One region of the Thermomonospora sp. CIF 1 genome, then DNA from elsewhere that is predicted to be linked to it. Evidence: predicted binding sites of a transcription regulator. Region 1 holds the regulator's gene; the other holds the start of a gene.

What was found. The regulator HrcA, encoded in region 1, represses chaperone genes, less so after heat shock. The targets are predictions, from matches to a motif close to TTGGCACTCTCNNNNNGAGAGTGCCAA.
Region 2: a site for HrcA is predicted at 3,630-3,656, ahead of groES (co-chaperone GroES). Genes of this name have one in related genera too.

What each region holds. Positions count from the first base shown of each region.
Region 1 covers NZ_MOYN02000022.1:57,370-63,937, reverse strand. Annotated here, with positions in the region: gene BUE48_RS16190 (antitoxin YezG family protein) at 1-238, shown strand, start outside; gene hemW (radical SAM family heme chaperone HemW) at 278-1,489, shown strand; gene BUE48_RS16180 (DUF3097 domain-containing protein) at 1,553-2,377, opposite strand; gene hrcA (heat-inducible transcriptional repressor HrcA) at 2,554-3,567, shown strand; gene dnaJ (molecular chaperone DnaJ) at 3,568-4,698, shown strand; gene BUE48_RS16165 (16S rRNA (uracil(1498)-N(3))-methyltransferase) at 4,819-5,553, shown strand; gene BUE48_RS16160 (hypothetical protein) at 5,597-6,268, opposite strand; gene BUE48_RS16155 (SigE family RNA polymerase sigma factor) at 6,265-6,568, opposite strand, start outside.
Region 2 covers NZ_MOYN02000023.1:636,321-642,888, reverse strand. Annotated here, with positions in the region: gene rimI (ribosomal protein S18-alanine N-acetyltransferase) at 1-17, shown strand, start outside; gene tsaD (tRNA (adenosine(37)-N6)-threonylcarbamoyltransferase complex transferase subunit TsaD) at 26-1,063, shown strand; gene BUE48_RS21205 (phosphotransferase family protein) at 1,077-2,021, opposite strand; gene BUE48_RS21200 (class I SAM-dependent methyltransferase) at 2,187-3,434, opposite strand; gene groES (co-chaperone GroES) at 3,778-4,086, shown strand; gene groL (chaperonin GroEL) at 4,384-6,006, shown strand.

The DNA of each region.
Region 1 (6,568 bases):
GCGGCACATGGACGAGCTGCGCGCCGCCACCTATCGGGAGGACCGGGGCGCGTGGTTCACCGCGCGGCTGGAGGTCGAAAGGTCCGGGCGCTTCAACGTGGAGTTCGACTACGAGAACGAGCCGGACTTCAACCCTCCGCTCACCGCCTCCGCCTACCTGCTGGACCTGGCCCGTTTCCCCCGCTCGGAAGAGCACACCCCCGACTGGCTGAAGAACAAGCTCCGCGAGGCCGGCTGAGCGGCCAAGGCGGTCGGCGGCTGCGGGCAGACTTGGAGGGTGCCCGCGACCCTGCCCGATGGCGACCCCGTTCCCGCAGACGGCGCGCTGCCCGAAAGCGCCCTGGACGGACTGGGCGCCCGCCCGTTCGCCTGCTACGTGCACGTGCCGTTCTGCGTGACCCGCTGCGGTTACTGCGACTTCAACACCTACACCGCGGCCGAGCTGGGCCCCGGGGCGAGCCGCGACTCGTACGCCGATGCCGCGATCGCCGAGCTGCGCCTGGCCCGGCGGGTGCTGGGCCAGACCGACCTGCCGGTGCGCACGGTGTTCTTCGGGGGCGGCACGCCGACCCTGCTGCCGCCCGGCGAGCTGGGCCGGATCCTGGCCGCCATCGACGCGGAGTTCGGCCTGGCCCCCGGCGCCGAGGTCACCACCGAGGCCAACCCCGAATCGGTGGACGAGGGCTACCTGGAGCAGCTGCGCGCCGCCGGGTTCACCCGCATCTCCTACGGCATGCAAAGCGCCCGCCCGCACGTGCTGGCGGCGCTGGACCGCGTCCACACCCCCGGCCGCATCCCCCAGGTCGTCCGGTGGGCGCGGAAGGCGGGTTTCGAGCAGGTCAACCTCGACCTGATCTACGGGACGCCGGGGGAGAGCGCGGCGGACTGGCGGGCCTCCCTGCTGGCCGCGCTGGAGACCGAGCCCGACCACATCTCTGCCTACGCCCTCATCGTCGAAGAGGGCACCCGGCTGGCCGCGCGGGTGCGGCGCGGCGAACTGGCCGCCCCCGACGACGACGCGATGGCCGACCGGTACCTGATGGCCGAGGAGCTGCTGAGCGCCCACGGCCTGCACTGGTATGAGATCTCCAACTGGGCGCGCGGCCCGCACGCCGCCTGCCGGCACAACCTGCTGTACTGGACGGGCGCCGACTGGTGGGGGATCGGCCCCGGCGCACACAGCCACGTCGGCGGCACCCGCTGGTGGAACGTCAAGCATCCGGCCGCCTACGCCGCGCGGCTGGCCGGCGGGCGCAGCCCGGCGCACGCCCGCGAGGTCCTCACCGCCGCCGAACGCCGCCTCGAACGCATCATGCTGGAACTGCGGCTGGCCGAGGGGTGCCCCGCCGAGCTGCTGGAGGACGCGGCGGTGCGGCGGGCCATCGCCGACGGCCTGGTGGAGGAGGAGCCCTACTTCGGCCGGGGCCGCGCGGTGCTGACCCTGCGCGGCCGGCTGCTCGCCGACGCCGTCGTCCGAGACCTCACCTGACGAGGGCCCCGCCGGGTTCTTCGGCGCCGTTGCGGTTCCGGCGGCGGCCCTCCCACAGGCGGCTCAGGAGGGGTCGGGAGCGGTGACGAAGTCGATGAGCTCCTCCACGCGTCCCAGCAGCTGCGGCTCCAGATCGGCATAAGAGTTCACCGCGCCGAGGATCCGCCGCCAGGCCGCCCCCACGTCGGGAGGCCAGCCCAGCGCCGCCAGCACGCCCTCCTTCCAGGGCACGCCGGGCGGAACCTGCGGCCAGGCCCCGATACGCAGTACGGCGGGCTTGACGGCCTGCCAGATGTCCACGAAGGGATGCCCGGTGACCAGCACGTACGGCGAGGACACCTGAGCGGCGATCCGGCTCTCCTTGGACCCTTCGACCAGGTGGTCCACCAGCACGCCCAGCCGCCGGCCCGGACCGGGGCCGAACTCGGCCACCACCGCCGGAAGGTCGTCGACGCCCTCCAGGTACTCCACCACGACCCCCTCCACGCGCAGGTCGTGGCCCCAGATCTTTTCCACCAGCTCCGCATCGTGCACGCCCTCGACGTAGATGCGGCTCTCGCGGGCCACGCGGGCGCGCAGACCGGGCACCGCGATCGACCCGGAGGCCGAGCGGAGCGGGCCCGCGGCGGGCCGGCGCGGCCGCACCAGCGTCACCGGCCTGCCCTCCAGCAGGAAGCCGGCCTCGGTGAGCGGAAAGACGCGGCGGTTGCCGAACCGGTCCTCCAGCGTCACCCCGTGCTTGTCGCAGGCCACCACGGCGCCGCAGAATCCGCTGTCGGCGTCCTCCACCACCAGGTCCCGCTCGGCCGCCACCCGGGGGATCGGCTTTTTACGGGACCACCGCCGGTGGTCGGCCAGCACATCATCGCCATAATCCTTGCTGCGCACGGACCGGACTCTAACGACGCGGCCGGTGCAGAGACTCCGGACGGCGCGTTCCCCCCGGCCGGTGGGCGTGGCGGCAAAGGATACCCTGCCGGGACCTCCGACCTCGCCCGAATCGCCGTAGACTTGGCACTCGGGGGGAAGGAGTGCCAGTATGCGGGCCGCAAGGAGGTGACCACGTGCTCGACGACCGCAAACTTGCGGTGCTCCGCGCCATCGTCGAGGACTACGTGTCCACCAACGAGCCGGTGGGCTCCAAGGCGCTGGCCGAACGGCATGCGCTGGGCGTCTCTCCGGCGACGATCCGTAACGACATGGCGGTGCTGGAGGAGCAGGGGTACATCACCCAGCCGCACACCAGCGCCGGCCGGGTGCCCACCGACAAGGGCTACCGGCTGTTCGTGGACCGGCTGTCGACGATCAAGCCGCTGTCGGCGGCCGAACGCCGCGCCATCGAGACCTTCCTCAACGGCGCCTACGACCTCGACGACGTGGTCAGCCGCACCGTCCGGCTGCTGGCCCAGCTCACCCGGCAGGTCGCGGTGGTGCAGTACCCCTCCCTGTCGCGCTCGTCGGTGCGCCATGTGGAGCTGGTGCCGGTCGCCGAGCGGCGGCTGCTGCTGGTGCTGATCACCAACACCGGGCGGGTCGAGCAGCGGGTGGTGGAGACCCCCGGCGCGGTCTGCGAGGAGTCGGTGTCGCGGCTGCGCACCCTGCTCAACAGCTGCCTGGACGGCTGCCTGCTGGCGGACGCGCCGACCGCGGTGGCCGACCTGCCCGAGCAGGTCGCCCCCGACGACCGGCAGGTGGCCGCCACCGTGCTGTCGGTGCTGCTGGAGACCCTGGTCGAAAAGCACGAGGAGAAGGTCGTCTTCGCCGGCACCGCCAATTTGGCCAACGTCGACTTCGCCCAGAGCCTGCGCGAGGTGCTGGAGGCCCTGGAAGAGCAAGTGGTGCTGATGCGGTTGCTCGGCGAGGTCGGGGATTCGTCTAGTCTGACGGTGCGGATCGGCAAGGAGAATCCGCACGAGAGTCTTCGGTCGACCTCCGTGGTCGCCGCCGGCTACGGCGTCGGCGACCGGCCCCTGGCGCGGCTGGGCGTGCTCGGGCCGACGCGGATGGACTACCCCAGCACGATGGGAGCGGTGCGGGCAGTGGCACGTTACGTCGGACAAGTCCTCGCGGGGTCGTAAGTGGCACGCGACTATTACGCGATCCTTGGGGTGCGCCGCGACGCGAGCCAGGACGAGATCAAGAAGGCCTACCGGCGGCTCGCGCGGGAACTCCACCCGGATGTCAATCCGGACCCGGAGACCCAGGAACGCTTCAAGGAGATCACCCAGGCCTACGAGGTGCTCTCCGACCCGAAGAAGCGGGAGATGTACGACCTGGGCGCGGACCCGTTCGCGCCCGGCGGCGGCGCCGGTGCCGGGTTCGGCGCGGCCGGTTTCCCGTTCAGCGACATCATGGACGCCTTCTTCGGCACGGCGACCTCGCGGGGCCCGCGCAGCCGGGCCCGGCGGGGCCGCAACGCCACGCTGCGGGTGGAGCTGGACCTGGCCGAGACCGCCTTCGGCACCACCCGCGAGCTGGCCATCGACACCGCCGTGGTGTGCAACGTGTGCTCGGGGGCCGGCACCGCCCCCGGCACCCACCCGGAGACCTGCGAGACCTGCCTGGGACGGGGCGAGGTGCAGCAGGTCACCCGCTCCTTCCTGGGCCAGGTGATGACGTCGCGGCCGTGCCCGCACTGCGGCGGCTACGGCAGCGTCATCCGCCAGCCCTGCCCCGAGTGCTCCGGCGACGGCCGGGTGCGCACCCGGCGCACCATCAAGGTGCGGATCCCGGCCGGGGTGGAGAGCGGCACCCACATTCAGCTCGCCGGGGAGGGCGAGGTCGGCCCGGGCGGCGGCCCGGCCGGCGACCTGTTCTTGGAGATCGTCGAACGCCCGCACCCGATCTTCGAGCGGGAGGGCGACGATCTGCACTGCACCGTGCAGATCCCGATGACGGCGGCGGCGCTGGGCACCCAGGTCGCCATCGAGACCCTGGACGGCACCGAGGAGGTCGACATCCGCCCCGGCACCCAGTCCGGGCAGGTGATCCGGCTGCACGGGCGGGGCGTCCGCCACCTCAACGAGTCCGGCCGCGGCGATCTGCTGATCCACGTCAACGTGGAGACGCCCACCAATTTGGACGAAGAGCAGGAAGAACTGCTGCGGCGGCTGGCCAAGCTGCGCGGCGAGGAGCGGCCTCCCGGCAAGTTCGCCCCCGGCCAGCAGGGGTTCTTCTCCCGGGTGCGGGCCGTCTTCAACGGCCACTAGCGGCCGCGTGGACCGGCGAGTGACCGTGGAGGGCCGTCATGCCCGGCGTGCGCCGGGCATGACGCAGGCAGGTGACGCGACCGCGCTCCCGGCCGCCTCCCCGCTGACGCGGAGGCGGGTGTGAGCCCGCCCGTCTTCCTCATCGACTCCACCGCGCTGCGCGAGGACCGGGTGGTCCTGGAGGGCCCGGAGGGACGGCACGCCGTCACCGTGCGCCGGCTGCGGCCCGGGGAGCGCGTGGATCTGACCGACGGGGACGGCCTGCTGGCCGAGTGCGTGGTCGCCGCGGTGGCCGGCAAGGACCGGCTGGTGCTGGAGGTGCTGGCGCGGCACCGCCACCAGCCGCCCAGCCCCCGATTGGTGGTCGTCCAGGCCCTGCCCAAGGGGGAGCGGGGCGAGCTGGCGGTGGAGACCATGACCGAGGCCGGGGTGGACGAGATCGTGCCGTGGCAGGCGGCCCGGTGCGTCACCCGGTGGCGGCCCGACCGGATGGACAAGGCGCTCGGCCGGTGGCGCACCACCGCCCGGGAGGCCGCCAAGCAGTCCCGCCGCAGCCGGCTGCCGCAGATCCCGCCGCTGGCCACCACCGAGCAGGTGGCCGCCCGCCTGGCCGGGGCCGCCCGCGCGATCGTGCTGCACGAGGCGGCCACCGTGCCGCTGCGCGCTGTGGACCTGCCCTCCGAGGGCGAGATCATCGCCGTGGTCGGCCCCGAGGGCGGCATCACCGACGAGGAACTGGCGTGCTTCGCCGAGGCCGGTGCCGTCGCGGTGCGGCTGGGGCCGACCGTGCTGCGCACCTCCACCGCCGGCGTGGCCGCCGCCGCGATCCTGCTCAGCGCCACCGGCCGCTGGTGAGGCCCGCCGGGGGCCTCAGCGGGCCGCCTGCGGCCCCGGACGGTCAGGGCTCCTCGGTCGTCTCCGGCTCGTCGGTGGGCGTGGGCGTGGGCGGCTCCTCGGGCGGGGTCGACGGCGGCTCCTCGGGAGGCGTGGGCGTCGTCTCCTCCGGTTCGGGAGCGGTCGGTGACGGGCTCTCCTGGGGGCACTGCGGAGGCGTGTGCTGCGGGTCGCCGGGAGCGGGCCGCAGGGACGCCTCATCGGTCGGCCGCCCGGCGGGCGGGCACGTGGGCGACGGGGAGACCCCGGGCGTCTGGGACACCGGGGAGTCGGCGGAGGCGGGGGGCAGCGAGTGCCCTTGTCCGGGCGGGTGCGGGGCCTGGCCGGGCAGGTGCGCCGCGCCCTGGCCGGCCGCCGCCGCCGAGGGCGTGCCGCTGTCTTCGGCCGGGCCGTGCCGTCCGGCCGAGGAGATGCGCTCGATGGTCTGCGGGGCCGACACGCCCACGGCCACGACCAGCACGGTGACGGCCACCGCCAGCAGGGGGCGGCTCCAGCCGCCCGGCAGCCAGAACGGGGGCGCCCACCCCTGCAGCCTCGACAGCCGCCTGCGGGAGCGCTGCTCGATGCCGGCGCGGATGCGCTCCAGTCCATCCGGAGCGGGCTCGACCCTGGCCGCCTCCGCGTGCAGCGCACGGCGCAGGATCTCGCCGTACTTGTCGTCGGGGTCGGTGGTCATGACAGTTGCTCCAGAACGTTGCGAAGGGCGGCCATGCCGCGCGCCGTGTGGCTTTTGACGGCGCCGCGGCTGATCCCCATCGCGCGGGCGATCTCCGCTTCGGACAAATCGGCGTAGTAGCGCAACACGAGAGCCTCGCGCTGCCGGGCCGGCAGCCGGGCCAGGGCGTCGATCACCGCGCTGCGCTCCAGCTCGTTGATGGCGCCCAGTTCCGCGCTCGGAGCGTCGGGCAGGCCCTTGGGCGCGTACTTCTCCACCACGGCGCGGTGCCGCAGCACCGACCGCGAGCGGTTCACCACC
Region 2 (6,568 bases), on a different contig from region 1:
TCGGCTTCGCGAAGTGAGGAGACAGGTGATCCGCGACTCCGAGCCGTTGGTGCTGGGGATCGAGACGTCCTGCGACGAGACGGGGGTGGGCATCGTCCGCGGCACCACGCTGCTGGCCGACGCCGTCGCCTCCAGCGTGGATGAGCACGCCCGCTTCGGCGGCGTGGTGCCCGAGGTGGCCTCCCGCGCCCACCTGGAGGCCATGGGCCCCACCGTGGAACGGGCTTTGGAGGAGGCCGGAGTGGCCTTCTCGGACGTGGACGCGATCGCGGTGACCGCCGGCCCGGGACTGGCCGGGGCGCTGATGGTCGGGGTGGCCGCCGCCAAGGCGTACGCGCTGGCGCTGGGCAAGCCCCTGTATGGGGTGAACCACCTGGCCGCTCACGTCGCCGTCGATCAGCTCGAGCACGGGCCGCTGCCCAAACCGTGCGTGGCCATGCTGGTCTCCGGCGGGCACTCGTCCCTGCTGCTGGTGCCCGACGTGGCCGCCGAGGTGCACCCGCTGGGCGCCACCGTGGACGACGCCGCCGGCGAGGCCTTCGACAAGATCGCCCGGGTGCTGGGGATGGGTTTTCCCGGCGGCCCGCTGATCGACCGCAAGGCCAAGGAGGGCAGGCCGGACGCCATCGCCTTCCCGCGCGGCAAGTACGACGACGGCACCTACGATTTCTCTTTCTCCGGGCTGAAGACCGCGGTGGCCCGCTGGGTGGAGGCGCGCGAGCGGGAGGGGCGGCCGGTGCCGGTCGCCGATGTGGCCGCCTCTTTCCAGGAGGCGGTGGTGGACGTGCTGACCGCCAAGGCGCTGGCGGCCTGCCGCGAGCACGGGGTGCGGGACCTGCTGATCGGCGGCGGGGTGGCGGCCAACTCCCGGCTGCGGGCGCTGGCCGCCGAGCGCTGCGAGGCCGCCGGGGTGCGGCTGCGGGTGCCGCGGCCGCGGCTGTGCACCGACAACGGGGCGATGGTGGCCGCGCTGGGGGCCGAGCTGGTGGCCGCCGGCGCCGCCCCTTCCGCGCTGGACCTGCCCGCCGACTCGGCGCTGCCGGTGGAGACGATCCGGCTGTAGGACGCGGCCTTGATCAGACGGCCACTCCCAGCCGGGCCAGTGAACCGGCCAGGTGCGCCTCCAGCAGCGGGATGCAGGCCCGGCCGAGGTGGCGCTCGTCCGGCTGGGCCAGCAGGTCCAGCACGCTGCGCAGGTCCCAGTAGGGGTCGTGCACGTAGCCGCCGCTGACCCGGTCGAAGGAGTCCAGGAAGGCGTCGGCGGCCGAAAGGCCGTAGCGCAGCGCCAGGCTGCAGCGCATCTGCGCGATGTCGACCCCGATCGGCCCGTAGGAGGCGCTGGACCAGTCGACGACGCCGGTCAGCCGCCCATAGGACCACAGCGTGTTGTCCGGCTGGTAGTCGCGGTGGATGAAGTGCGGCCTGGCCTCCGGGGCGGGGCGGGCGGCCAGCTCGAACGCCTGCTCCCACAGTTCGGGGCGGGTGGCGTGGGCGGGCGGCACCCGTTCCCGCAGCCGGTTGTAGGGCAGGTAGGGCGGCATCGTGGCGGCGCCGCTGAGCGAGTGCACCCCCAGCAGCGCGGCCGACATCTGGATGAGGTATTCCGACAGCTCCTCGGTCCCCGGGTTGGGCGGATGGCCGATCAGCCGGGTGACCAGCAGCGCCGGGGCGTCGCAGTAGGCCCCGGCGGGGTCTGCGGCCACCAGTTCCGGGGTGGGCAGCCGGCAGCCGGCCAGCAGCGCCAGCGCGGCGATCTCCCGTTCGGGAGAGAACTCCTGCCCGGCGGTCTGGTCGGGAAGGGTCCAGCGGCGCAGCACCAGCCGGTGCGGATGGCCGGAGCGGCTCTCCACCAGCAGCGCGTGGTTGGCGTGGCGCGTGCCCCCGGTCAGCGGGCGGACCATCTTGACCTTGGAACCCGGGCCGAGGCACTGCTCCACCCAGCGCAGGGTGGCCTCATCGGGGGGCGGGCAGACCGCCTCCACCGGTGCTCCGGATGCCTGGGAACGAGTCACGGGGTCCATCAAAACGGATTCCGAATGGTATTGGGAGTGATTTTGTGGAGAAGGAACGTTGCAAAATTCACGGGACCGGCGTGTCGCCCCGGTTATTGATCGGGCATGACCGGTGATTGTCGGACATAATTCGCGGATGCCATTCGGTATCCGGAGAAGTGGAAACGTCCGTTCTCAGGCGCTTCCGGCCGGGCCGCTCGCCGAAACGTCCAGCGGCCGTCGATGCGTCAGCAGGGCCACCGGGGAGTCGCCCACGCGGGTGAGCACCAGCGTCAGCTCCTCCCCATCGCGCCGGCCGCCCCCGCCGGCAAAGCCCAGCTCCCGGCGCAGCCGCTGCACGTCCACCGCCGATCCGCGCTTTTTGATGGTCAGCCTCCCGACCCGCCGCCGGCGCAGCACGGCCCGCAGCCGCTTGACCGAGAACGGCAGTACCTCTTCTATCTCATAGGCGGTGGCGAACGGCGTGGCGACCAGGTCGTCACCGGTGATGTAGGCGATGCGCGCATCGGCCAGCCCGCCGCCGAGCGCCGCCGCCACCTCGGCCACCAGATGGGCGCAGATCACCGCCCCGTCCGGTTCGTACAGGTACCGTCCCCACTCCCGCACCGGCGCGGTCGCCGGATCCCGCGCCGCCGCCAGCGTCCACACCCCGCCGCGCCCGTCCAGCAGCGTGGCCCGGCGCCGCGCCCGTCCCGCCAGCGCCCCCGTCCACAGCGCCGCCTCCTTGACGTCGCCGCCGACCGAGATCCACTCCGCCTCCGCCTCCTGCGGGATGGCCTGGTGCGGGATGCCCGGCGCCACCTTGACGCACCCGGCCGGGGCCCGCCCGGCCAGATCCAGCACCGCATCCAGCGGCGGTTCATAACAGGAGGGGTCGAACACGCGGCCGCGCAGAGTGCGCCGTCCGGGGTCGGCGAACACCGCGGCGAACCCCGCGGGGTCCGCCTCGGTCGCATCCCCGTGCCGCACGAAGGCCCGCTCCGCCAGCCCGAGCGCCGTCAGATTCGCCCGCGCCACCTCCACCGTCAGCGGGTCGCGCTCCACGCCGACGCCTGCGCACCCGGCCCGGGCCCGGGCGATCAGGTCGGCGCCGATGCCGCAGCCCAGGTCCAGCACCGGCCCGCCGCCCAGCCGGTCGGCGAACCGGCGCGCCCGGTACTCGGCCACGCACGCCCGGGTGGCCTGCTCCAGGCCCGCCGGGGTGAAGTACATGCGGGCGGCGTCCGCGCCGAACTTCTCGTGCGCCCGGGCCCGCAGCCGCGCCTGGGTGAGCGCCGCCGACACCAGCTCGGCCGGGTACCGCTCCCGCAGCCGGGAGGCGGTCGCCACCAGTGCGGTGGTGCTCAGATCGGCCTGCGCCGCCTCGGCCAGCACCCGCTGCCCGGTCTCCTCCAGCAGCCGCCGGAATATCGCCACATCCACACCCGGACCCTACTGATGCGACGGGGCGCGCCCACCGGGCGCCGGGAAGGTTTTCCAGATCAGCGGGTGTGGACGGCGGGGAAAACGGCGAGGAGAAGAAGGCAGGCCGACGGCCTTGCGAGCCGCAAGCGACGGTGCGGTGACCGCAAACCCGCCTGTGTTGACGAGGTCAGGGGGACGGCATAATCTCCATGACTGGCACTCGGACCCTGAGAGTGCCAATCATGCGACAAGGTCGGTCTGGCACCCGCGACGACAGGCCGGTCCCAGGTCGCCTCTTCTGTCACAGTGCGATCGGCCCTGCTCATGGCCGGTCGAGGACCATCGAAGGGGAGGTCAGATCGTGACGACCGCCACCAAGGTTGTTCTCAAGCCGCTCGAGGACCGCATCGTCGTCCAGCCGCTTGAGGCCGAGACCACCACCGCGTCGGGCCTGGTGATCCCCGACACGGCCAAGGAGAAGCCGCAGGAGGGCACCGTTCTGGCGGTGGGCCCGGGCCGGGTCGACGACAAGGGCAACCGCGTCCCGCTGGATGTGAAGGTCGGGGACGTCGTCCTCTACAGCAAGTACGGCGGCACCGAGGTCAAGTACAACAACGAGGAGTACCTCGTGCTGTCCGCCCGCGACGTGCTGGCGATCGTCGAGAAGTAATTTCAAGCCACAGCTGAACGCCATGCACCGCCCCGGCCGGCCAGGGGCTCCCGCACCGTCCGCCATTGCGCATCGGGTGCCTTGGGGAGCTTTCGGGGATGTGGGGATCGTCCTCGCATCGACCCGTGGGCGGCCGGGGCGGTGAACCTTTTCCGGCACTTTGTCTTCGCGGCCGGCGGCGTGCTTCGGCCGCCGGCGGTGCGTTTCGAAATCCCCGCGGGCGCCCGCCGGCCAAGGCCGCCAGCGCATGGGCCGGGTGAGGGAAAAGGTTCGACGCAGGAGAGGACGTAATTTTCCATGGCCAAGATCTTGGAGTTCGACGAGGACGCGCGGCGCGCCCTGGAACGCGGCGTCAACGCCCTCGCCGACGCGGTCAAGGTGACGATCGGCCCGCGCGGCCGCAACGTCGTCATCGACAAGAAGTTCGGTGCGCCGACCATCACCAACGACGGTGTCACCATCGCCCGCGAGGTGGAGCTGGAGGACCCCTACGAGAACCTGGGCGCCCAGCTCGCCAAGGAAGTGGCGACCAAGACCAACGACGTGGCCGGTGACGGCACCACCACCGCCACCGTGCTGGCCCAGGCGCTGGTGCGCGAGGGTCTGCGCAACGTGGCCGCCGGCGCCTCGCCGATGGCGCTCAAGCGCGGCATCGACGCCGCCGCCGCCCACGTCTCCGAGCAGCTGCTCAAGTCCGCCCGCGAGGTCGGCGAGCGGGAGGAGATCGCCCACGTCGCGACGATCTCCGCGCAGGACCGCAAGATCGGTGAGCTGATCGCCGAGGCTTTTGAGAAGGTGGGCAAGGACGGTGTGATCACCGTCGAGGAGTCCCACACCATGGGCCTGGAGCTGGAGTTCACCGAGGGTCTGCAGTTCGACAAGGGGTACCTGTCGCCGCACATGGTGACCGACCCCGAGCGCATGGAGGCCGTCCTGGAGGACGCCTACGTGCTGATCCACGAGGGCAAGATCTCCAACGTCCAGGACCTGCTGCCGATCGCCGAGAAGGTCGCCCAGACCAAGAAGCCGCTGCTGGTGATCGCCGAGGACGTCGAGGGCGAGGCGCTGGCGCTGCTGGTGGCCAACAAGATCCGCGGCACCTTCGTGTCGGCCGCGGTCAAGGCCCCCGGCTTCGGCGACCGCCGCAAGGCGATGCTGGCCGACATGGCGGTGCTGACCGGCGGCCAGGTGATCAGCGAGGCGCTGGGCCTGAAGCTGGACTCCATCGGCCTGGAGGAGCTGGGCCGGGCCCGCCGGGTCACCGTCACCAAGGACACCACCACCATCGTCGACGGCGCCGGCGACCCCAAGGACGTCGAGGACCGCATCCGCCAGATCAAGGTCGAGATCGAGCAGAGCGACTCGGACTGGGACCGCGAGAAGCTGCAGGAGCGGCTGGCCAAGCTGGCCGGCGGGGTGTGCGTGCTGCGCGTGGGCGCCGCCACCGAGGTGGAGCTGAAGGAGAAGAAGCACCGCCTGGAGGACGCCATCTCCGCCACCCGCGCCGCCATCGAAGAGGGCATCGTCGCCGGCGGCGGCAGCGCGCTGGTGCACGTCTCCAAGGAGGGCTTCGAGACGCTGGGGCTGTCCGGCGACGAGGCCACCGGCGCCGAGGCGCTGCGCCGCGCCCTGGTGGAGCCGGCCCGCTGGATCGCCGAGAACGCCGGCCAGGAGGGTTACGTCGTGACGGCCAAGGTGGCCGAGCTGCCCGTCGGCCACGGCTACAACGCCGCCACCGGCGAGTACGGCGACCTGGTGGCCCAGGGCGTCATCGACCCGGTGAAGGTCACCCGCTCGGCCGTCACCAACGCCGCCTCGATCGCCGGCATGCTGCTGAGCACCGAGGCCCTGGTGGTCGAAAAGCCCGAGGAGGAGGAGCCCGCCGCGGGTCACGGCCACGGTCACGGCCACGGCCACTGACCCTCCGCTCCGGCGGCGGCAGGCCGCCTGAGCAGGGAGGATGCAACCGGTTCGCAGGGGATCCCCGCCGACTGCGGCGGGGATCCCTTTTTGGTGAGGTTTCTGATTTGCGGCGGCCCGGCCTCTTGCGTGCCGCGCCGGTCCCGTTTCCGCAGGTCAGGTGGGTGATCACGGCTGCGGAACCGGCGCGGCCCGGGCGGGGCGCAGCGGACTGAAAAAGAATTTCCTGCGCTCCTCGGCCGAAAAGCCCGCGACCGGGCGAAGTGTCGGAAGACTGTTTCGGAAATACCGGAGAAACGGCGACGGGCGGCGCCTTTTCAAGCCGGGCTTCTGCCGGTCACAACGGGTGGAGAGGGCCGATGCGGACCGTTCGGCGACCATCCCGCACCAAAAGAGATTACCCTACGGGATGGAATCATTGCGTTTTGTGATATTAGGCGGGGGGCCCGCGCACTGTGACCATTCCGTTGTCTTGCACAGTGGAGACATGTCCGACCGCGCTGGGCATCATGCTCTACGTGACCGAGGGATGCTTCGCCGGGAACACGACGCGGGGGCTATC